Regions from separate parts of the Pseudoblastomonas aquimaris genome, predicted to be linked through region 1. Evidence: predicted binding sites of a transcription regulator. Region 1 holds the regulator's gene; the other holds the start of a gene.
What was found. Region 1 encodes LexA, which represses DNA repair genes until DNA is damaged. Its sites were predicted from a motif close to GTTCCNCNCTTGTTCT; they were not measured.
Positions count from the first base shown of each region.

Region 2: a site for LexA is predicted at 4,183-4,198, ahead of recA (recombinase RecA). Genes of this name have one in related genera too.

Region 1 covers NZ_JAYJJW010000001.1:412,129-418,188, reverse strand. The annotation lists gene VCJ71_RS02065 (anthranilate synthase component II) at 1-258, shown strand, start outside; gene trpD (anthranilate phosphoribosyltransferase) at 255-1,247, shown strand; gene trpC (indole-3-glycerol phosphate synthase TrpC) at 1,244-2,029, shown strand; gene lexA (transcriptional repressor LexA) at 2,178-2,867, shown strand; gene VCJ71_RS02045 (ComEC/Rec2 family competence protein) at 2,938-5,040, opposite strand; gene gltX (glutamate--tRNA ligase) at 5,159-6,060, shown strand, end outside.
Region 2 covers NZ_JAYJJW010000001.1:221,206-227,265, reverse strand. The annotation lists gene alaS (alanine--tRNA ligase) at 1-1,273, opposite strand, end outside; gene VCJ71_RS01125 (class I SAM-dependent methyltransferase) at 1,360-2,184, opposite strand; gene VCJ71_RS01120 (glutathione S-transferase family protein) at 2,212-2,838, opposite strand; gene recA (recombinase RecA) at 3,045-4,106, opposite strand; gene VCJ71_RS01110 (DUF4139 domain-containing protein) at 4,221-5,879, opposite strand; gene VCJ71_RS01105 (DUF4139 domain-containing protein) at 5,891-6,060, opposite strand, start outside.

The sequences.
Region 1 (6,060 bases):
TTCGCCGGCCTGCCCTCGCCCTTCACCGCTACGCGCTATCACTCGCTGGTGGTCGAGGATATTCCCGATGCGCTGGTCGTGAACGCCACCTCAGAGACACCGGGGCTCGACGGCACCAGCGTGATGGGCTTCCGCCATGCGTCGCTGCCGATCCACGGCGTGCAGTTCCACCCGGAAAGCATCGCGACCGAGCATGGCCATGCCCTGCTCGCCAATTTCCTTGCTCTCTGCGGCCTGTCCGCCACGGTGCCCGCATGAAGACGCTGCCGCTCGCCGTTCCGCACATGACCGAAGTCGAGGCCGAGGAGGTCTTCGGCTGGATCCTCGATGGCGAGGCGACGGACGAGGAAATCGCCCGCTTCCTGCTCGCCATGACCGAGCGCAGCGAGACGGCCGAGGAAATCGCCGGTGCGGCCCGCGCCCTGCGCGCCCGGCTCGTACCCGTCGCGGGGCCCGACAACGCGATCGACGTCTGCGGCACCGGCGGCGACGGGCATCACACGCTCAACGTCTCGACCGCCGTGGGGCTGGTCGTGGCCGCCTGCGGCATCCCCGTCGCGCGCCATGGCAATCGCGCGATTTCGTCCAAAGCCGGCGTTGCCGACACGCTGGAAGTGCTCGGGCTCGACATGGCGGCCGCGGGGCGCACGGCGGAGAAGACGCTGGCGGAAATCGGCATTTGTTTCCTCTTCGCGCCCAACCACCACCCGGCGATGGGCCGCATCCAGCCCATCCGCAAGAAGCTGGGCCGGCGCACGATCTTCAACCTGATGGGCCCGCTGTCGAATCCGGTCGGCGTGAAGCGCCAGCTAATCGGGATCGCCCGGCCCGCCTACGTGCCGATCTATGGCGATGCGACGGCGCGGCTGGGCACGGTGCGGACGTTCATCGTTTCCGGCGACGAAAGCCTCGACGAGCTGAGCCTTGCGGGCGGCAACGAACTGGCGGACGTCACCGGCAACGAATTCGCGATGCGCCGCGTCGATGCCTCGATGGCAAACCTTCCCTCCGCACCGCTGGAAGCCATTCGCGGCGGCGACCCCGCACACAATGCGCAGGCCTTGCGCGATTTGCTCGACGGCTGGCCGAGCGCCTATCGCGACGCCGTGTGCCTCAATGCCGCGGCCGCCCTGATCGTCGCCGGTGCTGCGGAGGACTGGCAGAGCGGCGCGGAAATGGCCGCCGAAGCGATCGACAGCGGACGCGCGCGCAAGCTGCTGCAAGACTGGATCGCCCTCGCCCGATGAACAAGCTGGAAGAAATCTGCGCGACCAAGCGCGAGGAAGTGGCTGCGCGGAAGACGGTTGCCACTCTCGAAGATCTCGACCGTGCCGCCTTGCAGGCCACCCCGCCGCGCGGCTTTCGCAAGGCATTGGAGGCGAAAGCCGCAACCGGTTTCGGCCTGATTGCGGAAATCAAGAAGGCTTCGCCCTCCAAGGGATTGATTCGCGCCGATTTCCGCCCGCACGAGCACGCGATCGATTACGAGCGTGGCGGGGCGGCGTGCCTCTCCGTGCTCACCGATGCGCCCTATTTCCAGGGGCACGAGGACTACCTGGTCGATGCGCGCAAGAGCTGCGTCCTGCCTGTCCTTCGCAAGGATTTTATGGTCGACCCGTGGCAGGTCGCCGAAAGCCGTGCGCTGGGCGCGGATGCGATCCTCATCATCGTCGCCGCGCTGGACGACGTCGCGATGACGGAGATCGAGGCCGCCGCGCTGGAGCGCGGGATGGACGTACTGGTCGAGGTCCATGACGAAGCCGAGATGGACCGGGCCCTGAATCTCCGGTCCCGCCTTCTCGGCGTCAACAACCGCGATCTCAGGACTTTTACCACCGACCTTGCCACCACCGAACGGCTGGCGGCGATGGCACCTGCCGGCAGCGTCCTCGTCGGCGAAAGCGGCATCGAAAGCCATGCCGACTGCGAGCGGCTCGCCGCTTCCGGCGTGCGCTGCTTCCTCATCGGCGAAAGCCTGATGCGGCAGGACGACGTCGAGGCTGCAACGCGCAGCTTGCTCGGCAACTGACCAGCGGCGTCACGACCCGGGCGAAGAAAAGGAACCGTTCTGGTTCTGTCGCTTGACTGCGCCGCAAAGGTTGCTTAATTGTTCCTTATTCGTTCACCAAACTGCCCACGCGGTGGATGTCTTAGCGGGCGCTTTAGGGAGCGTGTCGATGCTGACCGCCAAGCAACACGAATTGCTGCTTTTCATCCGTGACCGGCTCGACGAAACCGGCATTTCTCCGAGTTTTGAGGAAATGAAGGATGCGCTGGACCTGAAGTCGAAATCGGGGGTGCACCGCCTGATTTCCGCGCTGGAGGAACGCGGCTTCATCCGCCGCCTGCCCAACCGCGCCCGCGCGCTGGAAGTGCTGCGCAGTCCCGAGGACATGCAGACCGCAACGCGCAAGCCGGCTGCGGCCAACGATGCCGTGTCGCGTGCGGTCACGCCGCCGGCTGCGGCACCTTCCGCCGCCAATGACGTCATCGAGGTTCCCCTCCACGGCCGCATCGCTGCCGGTGCGCCGATCGAAGCGCTGGAAGGCGACCAGTCGCTGCCGGTTCCGGCGGCCCTGCTCGGAGCAGGCGAGCATTATGCGCTGGAAGTATCGGGCGACTCGATGATCGAAGCAGGCATTTTCGATGGCGACTATGCGCTGGTGAAGCGCACCGACACGGCGCGCGATGGGGAGATCGTCGTGGCGCTCGTCAATAACGAGGAAGCCACGCTGAAATATCTGCGGCGTGAAAGCGGTATGGTCCGTCTCGATCCCGCCAATGCTTCCTACGAAGCGCAGGTCTACCGGCCGAACGAAGTGCAGGTGCAGGGCAAGCTCGCAGGACTGCTTCGTCGCTACCACTGACGCCGGCTGCCGGTACGGTTACTGCAAGCGCCGCCCCGTTCGGGCGGCGTTTGTATATCGCGAGACCGGATCAACGCCGCGCGTAGCGGTCTTCGAACGGCTTCCACCAGCCGTGGTCGCCCTGTCGCTGCGCGACCGTCGCGAAATCCTCGCTCGCAAGGTCGATGGAGATCCCGCCCGTCTCGCCCAAAAGGTTGCGGTCCGCCTTCAGCCAGCGCGGCCGGCAGCTTCGCGGCAGCCACCGGTCGGCGACCACGATGTCAGCCCGCTCGCAGGCGGCCGCCAGCGCCCGCTCTTCCACCCGGTCCCGGCTTCGCGCCATCATGATGCTCCAGTCGCGGCCGCCGCGCGCAATCGAAATCACACAGAAATCGCGGCTGCATTCCGCATCGGGGTGGTTGGCAATGGCAACAGGTTCGGCGCGCGTCGCCGCCAGTTCGCGCAGGTTGTCGCTCGTATAGCTCGATCGGCTTTCGCGCAGCACCAGCAAGGTTCCGTCCGGCTGAGTGACGCCGACGTGCCGCCCGTCGCCGGTGATCATGACATCGGGGACCGGCGTGGCGAGCAGCAAGGCGCTTGCCGTGGCCACAGGTGCAAAACCCCACAGCCGCGCCCGCCCTTGCCATAGCGCCAGCCAGAGCAACCCCGCCACGAACAGCGCGAATGTCCCCAGCCCCATGGCCGGGCTCAGCTTTACCGAACCGGGCTGGGACGATGTGAAATGCGCCAGCGCCAGCAGACCTTCCAGCGACTTGCCGGCCAGCCACCAGGCCGGCGCGCCCAGCCCGACGATGTCACACACCAGCGCAATCGCGATCAACGGCATCGATACGAAAGTGACCAGCGGGATCGCCAGCACATTGGCGAAGGCACCGTACAGCCCTGCGCGGTGGAAATGGAACAGCACGATCGGCATCAGCGCGAGCTCGATCACCATGCCGGTTACCAGCAGCATGACACTGCGCCTCCCGAACCGGGACAGCCAGCTTTCCTCCCGCGGCGCAAGGAAGCGCTTAACCCATGCCGCATTATGCAGCGCGACGATGGCGATCACCGCCGAAAAGCTCATCTGGAAGCTCGGCCCGACGAGGGATTCCGGCCACAGGAACAGCACGAACGCGGCCGCCACCGCGACCATGCGCAGGCTCAGCGGTTCACGCCCCAGCGCCAGCGCGATGAGGACCAGCACGGCACCCACGCAACTGCGCACGGTGGGCACCTGCGCCCCGGTCAACAGGGTGTAGGCGATGCCCGCCAGCGCCGCGATGGCCGCCGCGATGACCGGCAGGCGGACCCGCAGGACAAGCCATGGCCACAGCGCCAGGAGCTTGATCGCGAGGAGGTAAGCGGCGGCGATCACCGCGCTCACATGCAGGCCGCTGATGGACAGGAGGTGCGTCAGCCCCGCATCGCGCATCGCCTCCTCGTCCGCTTCGCCGATGGCCCCGCGGTCGCCGCTGGCGAATGTTGCCGCGATCGCGCCCGGCGCTCCGCCCAGCCGGTCGCGCACGTGGGCGCTCAGCCCCCTTTGCCAGCGCGCGAGGACCGGCGGATTCCCCGCCGGCTCCACGACCTCCACCGGGCCGACTGCCGACCCGGTCGCAGCATAGCCTTCGAACCACGCGGTTCGCGCGAAATTATATGCGCCCGGAAGCATCGGCGGCGCCGGCGGCATCAGCCGCGCGTTGAAGCGGACGAGAGCGCCCTCGGCCAGGCCCGGTCGGTCTTCCTCCAGCGGCACGTTGACGCGCAGCTTCACCGCGCGCCCGGTGTCGGCATCGCGCGCCGCGACCACCAGCCGCACCCGCTCGTCCGCCGGTTGCTCGATACGCTCAAGGACGCGCGCCTGTACGGGGCCATAGCGCGGTGCCTCGTACGGTTCCTGCCCCACCATTGCAGAGCGCATCCAGGCCAGGGCCACGCCGACTGCGAAGGCAAGAGCGAGCCCCGCAATCCCCTGTCGTAGCAATGCGCGCTCGTCCCTGTCGCGCCAGATCGCAAGGGCCGCGATGGCGGCGATGACTGCCGCGGCAATGCTGCCCATCCACCACTCGCCGCTCGGCAGCGCAAACCAGCTGGCGATGCCCACCGCCAAGGCCACCGTTAGCCACGGGGCTCGGTCGAAACCGGCTTGGTCGAGGAACGCTTCGCTGCGGTCGAGGATACTGGACAAGGCAGCCCGCATTCGCCAAGGCGAGCGCTGCATTGCAGCATTGCCGGTTCCCTCCCCGATGGGCACGTGGCGTGAGGCATTACCGGCCATCGGCACAATGGAAAGGAAAGCGGGCGTAATGGCAAGCGGAAGCGGCGCGAACGGCGGACAGGTTGTAACCAGGTTTGCGCCCTCGCCCACCGGTTACCTGCACCTGGGCGGCGCGCGTACCGCCCTGTTCAACTGGCTGTTCGCCCGGCACCACGGCGGCAAGGCGCTGCTCCGGATCGAGGATACGGACCAGAAGCGCTCGACCCAGGATGCGATCGACAAGATTATCGAAGGGCTCGACTGGCTGGGCCTCGATTTCGACGGCGATCCCGTGTTTCAGTCGCAACGCGCCGACCGCCATCGCGAAGTCGCACTGCAGCTGCTCGAAAGCGGCAATGCCTACAAATGCTTCGCCACGTCCGAGGAACTGGAAGCGATGCGCGCCGAACAGCGCGCCAACAAGCAGCCGATGCGCTACGACGGGCGCTGGCGCGACCGCGATCCTGCCGAGGCGCCGGAAGGCACACCCTTCACGATCCGCCTGAAAACCCCGACCGAGGGCGAAACGGTGATCGAGGACGCGGTGCAGGGCCGCGTCACGGTGAAGAACGCCGAAATCGACGACTACATCATCCTGCGCGCCGACGGGACGCCGACCTACATGCTCGCCGTGGTGGTCGACGATCACGACATGGGCTGCACCCATATCATCCGCGGCGACGACCACCTCAACAACGCCTTCCGCCAGCTCCCCGTCATCAGGGCGATGGGCTGGGACGAACCGGTCTATGCCCACGTCCCGCTTATCCACGGCGCCGACGGGGCCAAGCTGTCGAAACGCCACGGCGCCGTGGGCGTCGAGGCCTATCGCGACGAGCTCGGCGTGTTGCCCGAGGCGCTGTTCAACTACCTCCTGCGCCTCGGCTGGGGACACGGCGACCAAGAGGAATTCACCAGGGAACAGGCCATCGCGCTGTTCGACATCGACGG
Region 2 (6,060 bases), 190 kb from region 1:
GCTGCGCCATCGCGGCATCGAAGCCGTCGCGGTCGACGCCGATACCGCGTGCCCGCAGTGCATCTTCGGTGAGGTCATAGGGAAAGCCGTAGGTGTCGTAGAGCTTGAAAGCGGTTTCGCCAGGCAGCTCGTCGCCTTCGCCCATCGCGCCGGTCGCTTCGGCAAGCAGGCCCAGCCCCTTGTCCAGCGTGCGGCGGAACTGCGTTTCCTCGCGCTCCAGCGTTTCCTCGATCAGCGCCTGGCCGCGCTGCAATTCCGGAAACGCCTGCCCCATTTCGCTGACCAGCGTGGGCACGAGCCGGTGCATCAGCGGCTGGTCGGCGCCGAGCAAGTGCGCATGGCGCATCGCGCGGCGCATGATGCGGCGGAGGACATAGCCGCGGCCTTCATTGGAGGGCAGCACACCGTCGGCAATCAGGAAGCCGGTCGAGCGCAAATGGTCCGCGATGACGCGATGGCTTGCCGTACGCTCACCTTCCGCCTTCCCCCCGGTCAGCTCCTCGCTCGCGGAGATAAGGTCGCGGAACAGGTCGATGTCGTAATTGTCGTGCACGCCCTGCATCACCGCGGCGATGCGTTCGAGGCCCATGCCGGTATCGATGCTGGGCTTGGGCAGCGGGGTGCGCGTGCCGTCCGCCGCCTGGTCAAACTGCATGAAGACGAGGTTCCAGATCTCGATGAAGCGGTCGCCATCCTCGTCCGGGCTGCCGGGAGGACCGCCGGGGATATGATCGCCGTGATCGTAGAAGATCTCGCTGCACGGGCCGCACGGGCCGGTGTCGCCCATCGACCAGAAGTTGTCGGCGGTAGCGATGCGGATGATGCGGTCTTCCGGCAGTCCGGAAATCTTGCGCCACAGGTCGAACGCCTCGTCGTCGTTGTGATAGATCGTGGCGGTCAGGCGTCCGGCGTCGAGGCCCCACTCTTTCGTCAGCAGCGTCCAGGCCGCAAGGATCGCCTCTTCCTTGAAATAGTCGCCGAAGCTGAAATTGCCGAGCATCTCGAAGAATGTGTGATGCCGCGCAGTGTAGCCGACATTGTCGAGATCGTTATGCTTGCCCCCGGCGCGAACGCACTTCTGGCTGCTGGTCGCCGTCGGCGCGGGCGGGGTTTCAAGGCCGGTGAAGATGTTCTTGAACGGCACCATACCGGCGTTGACGAACATCAGCGTCGGATCGTTGTACGGCACCAGCGGCGCAGACGGCACCTTGCGATGGCCGCGGCCGGCGAAATAGTCGAGGAAGCTCGCACGAATGTCGTTGGTCGATTGCATGGCTGGCGAATTAGGTCATCGATGCCGCAGCGACAAGGCGAATGATGCACGCGGCGAAGCGATTTCGCGGCGCTGTGGCGCCCGGGTCAGAGCGGTTTGCGGGCCGTGACGATCCACGCGGCCGCGCCCATCGCGACCAGCCCGTCGACCTCGTGGTAGCGCAGCATCTGCTCCAGCCGTGCAACGGCATCGCTGTGCTCTGCGCCCGACAGTTCGGCAATGGCGCCGGCCGCCGGGCCGATGCGCAGGAAATAGGCGCGCGCTTCCTCGACCGGATTTTCGCCCGATCCCGCGACCATGGCGTAGTCGAACGGCTCGAATTGCGGTTCGCTCCATCCTGCCTCCAGCAGCATACGCTCCACCTCCTCGCGGTTGCCGAAAGCGAAGGGGCCGGGCTCGCGGATGGAGGCCGGGCCGGGCTCGTTGCCGACCAGCCGGTCGAGCTCGGTCGCCCAGTGGTTTTCGCTGCGCGCGCGGAAGCAGGTGAAGACCAGCGCAGCCCCGGGCGCCGCGTGGTTCAGCAGGTGGTTGAACGCCCGTGTCGGATTGGCGAAGAACATCACCCCGTGCCGCGAGACCAAGAGGTCGGGCGTCATCGTCGGGTCTTCCCAGCGCGCCGCGTCCATGGCGCTGAATGACAGGTTGGCGTAACGCTCACCGCGGGACTGCGCGACCTCGATCAGGTCCTCTGACAGGTCAATGCCCTGGATACGGGCGTGACCGTGGCTCCTGGCGAGCGCGACCGAAACCTCGCCAGCACCGCAACCCACGTCGAGCACGTTCATGAAATTGAGCGCGCGGGTGTAGTGGAGCAGCCGCTCGGTCAGCGTGCCGAAGCTGCGGTCGGTGCGCTGCCAATGCTCCGCCCAGCTGCGCCCCACCCGGCCGCGCCAGTCCGCCCCCGCGGTCATCGCTTGTCACCCCGTGCCATGCAGTGACTACCAGCCGAAATAGGCCCCGCCGCGTTCGCGCGCGCGCTGCCAGGCCGGGCGGGCGTGGACACGTTCCACATAGGCGGCAAGGTTGGGATGCTTTTCTGCGTAGCCCTGCATCACGGCGATTTCGGCGGGGAAGCTCATCATGACGTCGGCGGCAGTCCAGTCGTCACCGACGAAATGGTCGCGGTCGCCGAGGCGTTCGGCCATGTAGGCGATGTGGGCGCCTAGCTGCTGTTCGATGCGCGGCATGGCGGGAGCTGCCCCTTGGCCCAGGCGCCCGGCCATGATCTTGAGCATGACGGGCACGAAGAAGGAGCTTTCGCCGAACTGCAGCCATTCCAGGCACGATACGTGGTCGTCCGAAGCGGGATCGGGGAGCCAGCTTTCGCCGCCGTGGCGTTCGCACAGGTACTGGATGATCGCGCCGCTTTCGGTGACGGTGCGGCCGTCGTCCTCGATGACCGGCGACTTGCCAAGCGGCGTTGCCGCAGCGAGTTCGGGCGGGGCCAGATTGGTCGTCGCGTCGCGCTGGTAATGCGCGATGTCGTATTCCGCGCCCAGTTCCTCGAGCAGCCACAGAATGCGCTGCGAGCGGCTGTTGTTCAGGTGATGGACCAGTATCGGCAAAATATTCCCTCCCGTTGCGCACCCTCTATGGCAGTATTTGACAATTATCAAAGGGCCGAGGCTGGCACGATGTGCGCGGAAGGAATAACATCGCGCCGCACCGCCAAACGAAAAGCCGGCGCGGCGAAAGATCGCGCGCGCCGGCTTCCCGTTTATCCGGAGCCATCGGTAAAAGAGAGGGTCGGCTCCGCTTGAAGAGAGCGAGCTCAGTCCTCCGCGTCAGGACCGGTCATCATCTCTTCGGCGACCTCGTCGGTCTTACCGCGGATGGCGGCTTCCAACTTGTCGCGAACTTCGGGGTTTTCGTCGAGATAGGTCTTCGAATTCTCGCGCCCCTGGCCGATGCGGACGCTGTCGTAGCTGAACCAGCTGCCCGACTTTTCGACGATGCCGGCCTTCACGCCGAGATCGAGGATTTCGCCGGTCTTCGAGATACCCTTGCCGTACATGATGTCGAATTCGACCTGCTTGAACGGCGGAGCCACCTTGTTCTTGACCACTTTCACACGGGTCGAATTGCCGATGATCTCGTCGCGGTCCTTGATCTGGCCGGTGCGGCGGATGTCGAGGCGGACGGACGCGTAGAACTTCAGCGCGTTGCCGCCGGTCGTGGTTTCCGGGTTGCCGTACATCACGCCGATCTTCATGCGCAGCTGGTTGATGAAGATCACCATGCACTTGCTGCGGTTGATCGATCCGGTCAGCTTGCGCAGCGATTGCGACATCAGGCGCGCCTGCAGGCCGACGTGGCTGTCGCCCATCTCGCCTTCGATTTCCGCCCGCGGGACCAGCGCGGCGACTGAGTCCACCACGAGCACGTCGATCGCGTTCGAACGCACCAGCGTGTCGGTGATTTCCAGCGCCTGCTCGCCCGTGTCGGGCTGCGAGACGATCAGTTCGTCGATGTCGACGCCCAGCTTCTTGGCATAGACGGGGTCGAGCGCGTGTTCCGCATCCACGAAAGCCGCCGTGCCGCCGGCCTTCTGCGCTTCGGCGATGACATGCAGCGCCAGCGTGGTCTTGCCGGAGCTTTCCGGCCCGTAGACCTCGATCACGCGGCCTTTCGGCAGGCCGCCGATGCCAAGCGCAATATCGAGGCCGAGCGAACCGGTCGAAATCGATTCGACGTTCATCGCTTCCTTGGAGCCCAGCTTCATCGCCGAGCCCTTGCCGAATGCGCGGTCTATCTGTGCGAGTGCGGCATCGAGTGCCTTCTGACGGTCCACGTTGGTTTCCTTACCTTCCACAAGCTTGAGATTGGCAGCCATGACATCGCCTCCGTCAGTTGCCTACCCCCTGTGGCAGGCCTTCAACATATGAGCGATGTATTCGCTTTGTTCCAAAAGAACAAGAGTGGAACGAAAATATTTGTAGGAAGTATCCTACCGACCCGAGCGGTCGCGCACGCGCCAGTCGTAGCGGCGGGTGGCGTTGGCGGGCACCGTCACCTCCGCGACACGGTAGCCGTCCTTCACGAAGTCCGTCCCGTCCGGCCAGCGCACCTGCAGGTCCGGCGTGTCGGCGAGGCGGATGCGGATACGCACGGGATGGGGATTGGCGTTCGCAATTTCCCCGCGCATCCGTGTCCACTTGCCCGGCCTATCGTAGGGAACATCGTCGCCGCGATAGCCGCATGTGCCCTGGACCTGCGCGCTTTCACCCAGTTCCAGTTCGATATCCTGCCCGCGCGCGAAGTCGCGCAGGTCCAGCTGGGCGACCAGCTGCGGTCCGAAGTCCGATGGTTCGAACAGGCTCAGCTCTCCCATCGGAAGCGCCTGGCCGAGACCGTTCTCGAGGTCGTTCTTGCCTTTCAGCAACATGCCAAGCGGGTCGTAATCGCCCTCGTCCGTATCGTCGTCGAAATCGTCGTTCGGCCTGCAATCGGCGAGATAGAGCAGCGATGCGGCGACCGCGTCCTGCTGCAGGAAGGCGACCTGCTTGATCCCGCTGGCCGCCACATTGACCGGCACCGGAACGCGAAACAGCTTGAGGTCGCCCAGCTCCTCTTCCTGCGCGACGACCGACAATCCCACGGTCGCATCTTCGAACGAACGCTTCATTGACGAACCGGTCACGATAATCGAATCAGCTTCGAAAGCGGCGGCCACGACAGGCGGTGGCGGTGGCGGTGGTGGCGGCACCGCTAGGGCAACTGGCCCGTAATACGGAACAGGCGATCCGCGCGCCGTGCTGCCGATGGGATAGCATTCCAGCCGCAGCGGGCGGCTCTGCGGCGGCTGCGACATCCGGCGGAAATCGCTCGTCACGCTGAGCCCGCCGGCGACGACCAGCATCTCCGCGTCGGGAAAGCTCTGCCCGTTGGTGTTGAGCACCGTCAGCCACGAAACCAGTCGCATCCTCTCGTCCGTGGCGCTGAGCGTACCGACGTAGTGCGCCTGCCAGTCGAAGCCGCTGGACAAGTAGCTGAGCTGCACGGTGTAAATGCCGCCGGTCTCGCTGAACGTGTCGACCGAATAGACCGGCTGGGCGGACAGGCCGTCGGGCACGCGGTTGAACGTCAGCCGCTCCGGCACGCCGGAACAGCGCACGGCGGTGAAGCCTTCCTCCGTTTCCAGCACCAGCCCGCCGTCCGCGCGGGTACGCACAGTGGCAGGCTCGCTCACCGCTTCGCCGGTGGCGGGATTTGTGCGGGTGATGGTGACCTGGTTGCCGAGCGTGCCGTCGACCAGCGCGGCGGGGCTGAGCAGGTCGGCGTTGCGGTTCTTCTCGATCGTGCCGCCCGGCAACCCGGTAACGATGGCGCTTACCGCCACCATGCCTTCCGCCACGCCTTCGAAGCGGATCGTGGAGCGCCCGGCAGGCAGGGTGACGGTGCGCGTTTCGCTGATCATGCCGAAGCCGCGCGGGAAGCGGGCGTTCATCTGCCCGCCCTCGCCCCGATACGGATCGCGGTAGATCGTCACGGCAACACCCTGCGGCGGGGATGCCTCGACGATTATCCTCTCCTCCACCGCCTCCTGCGCGGCGGTCGGAAGCGCGGCGAGCATGGTTGCTGCGAGGAAGAGCGCTACGGGGCGCATCGTCCCGCCCCTCAGTAACGGGTCTGGAAAGTCGCGCGCACCACCCGCTCGCCATTGGCGGGCACGGTCACCTGCCACACGCGGCGCTCGGCATTGGCCTGCTCGCCCGGCACGTCCTCGCTGACCAGCCGCCAGTCGCGCCAGAAGTTTCCGCCGCCCAGCCCGTCCTGCACCAGCTGCA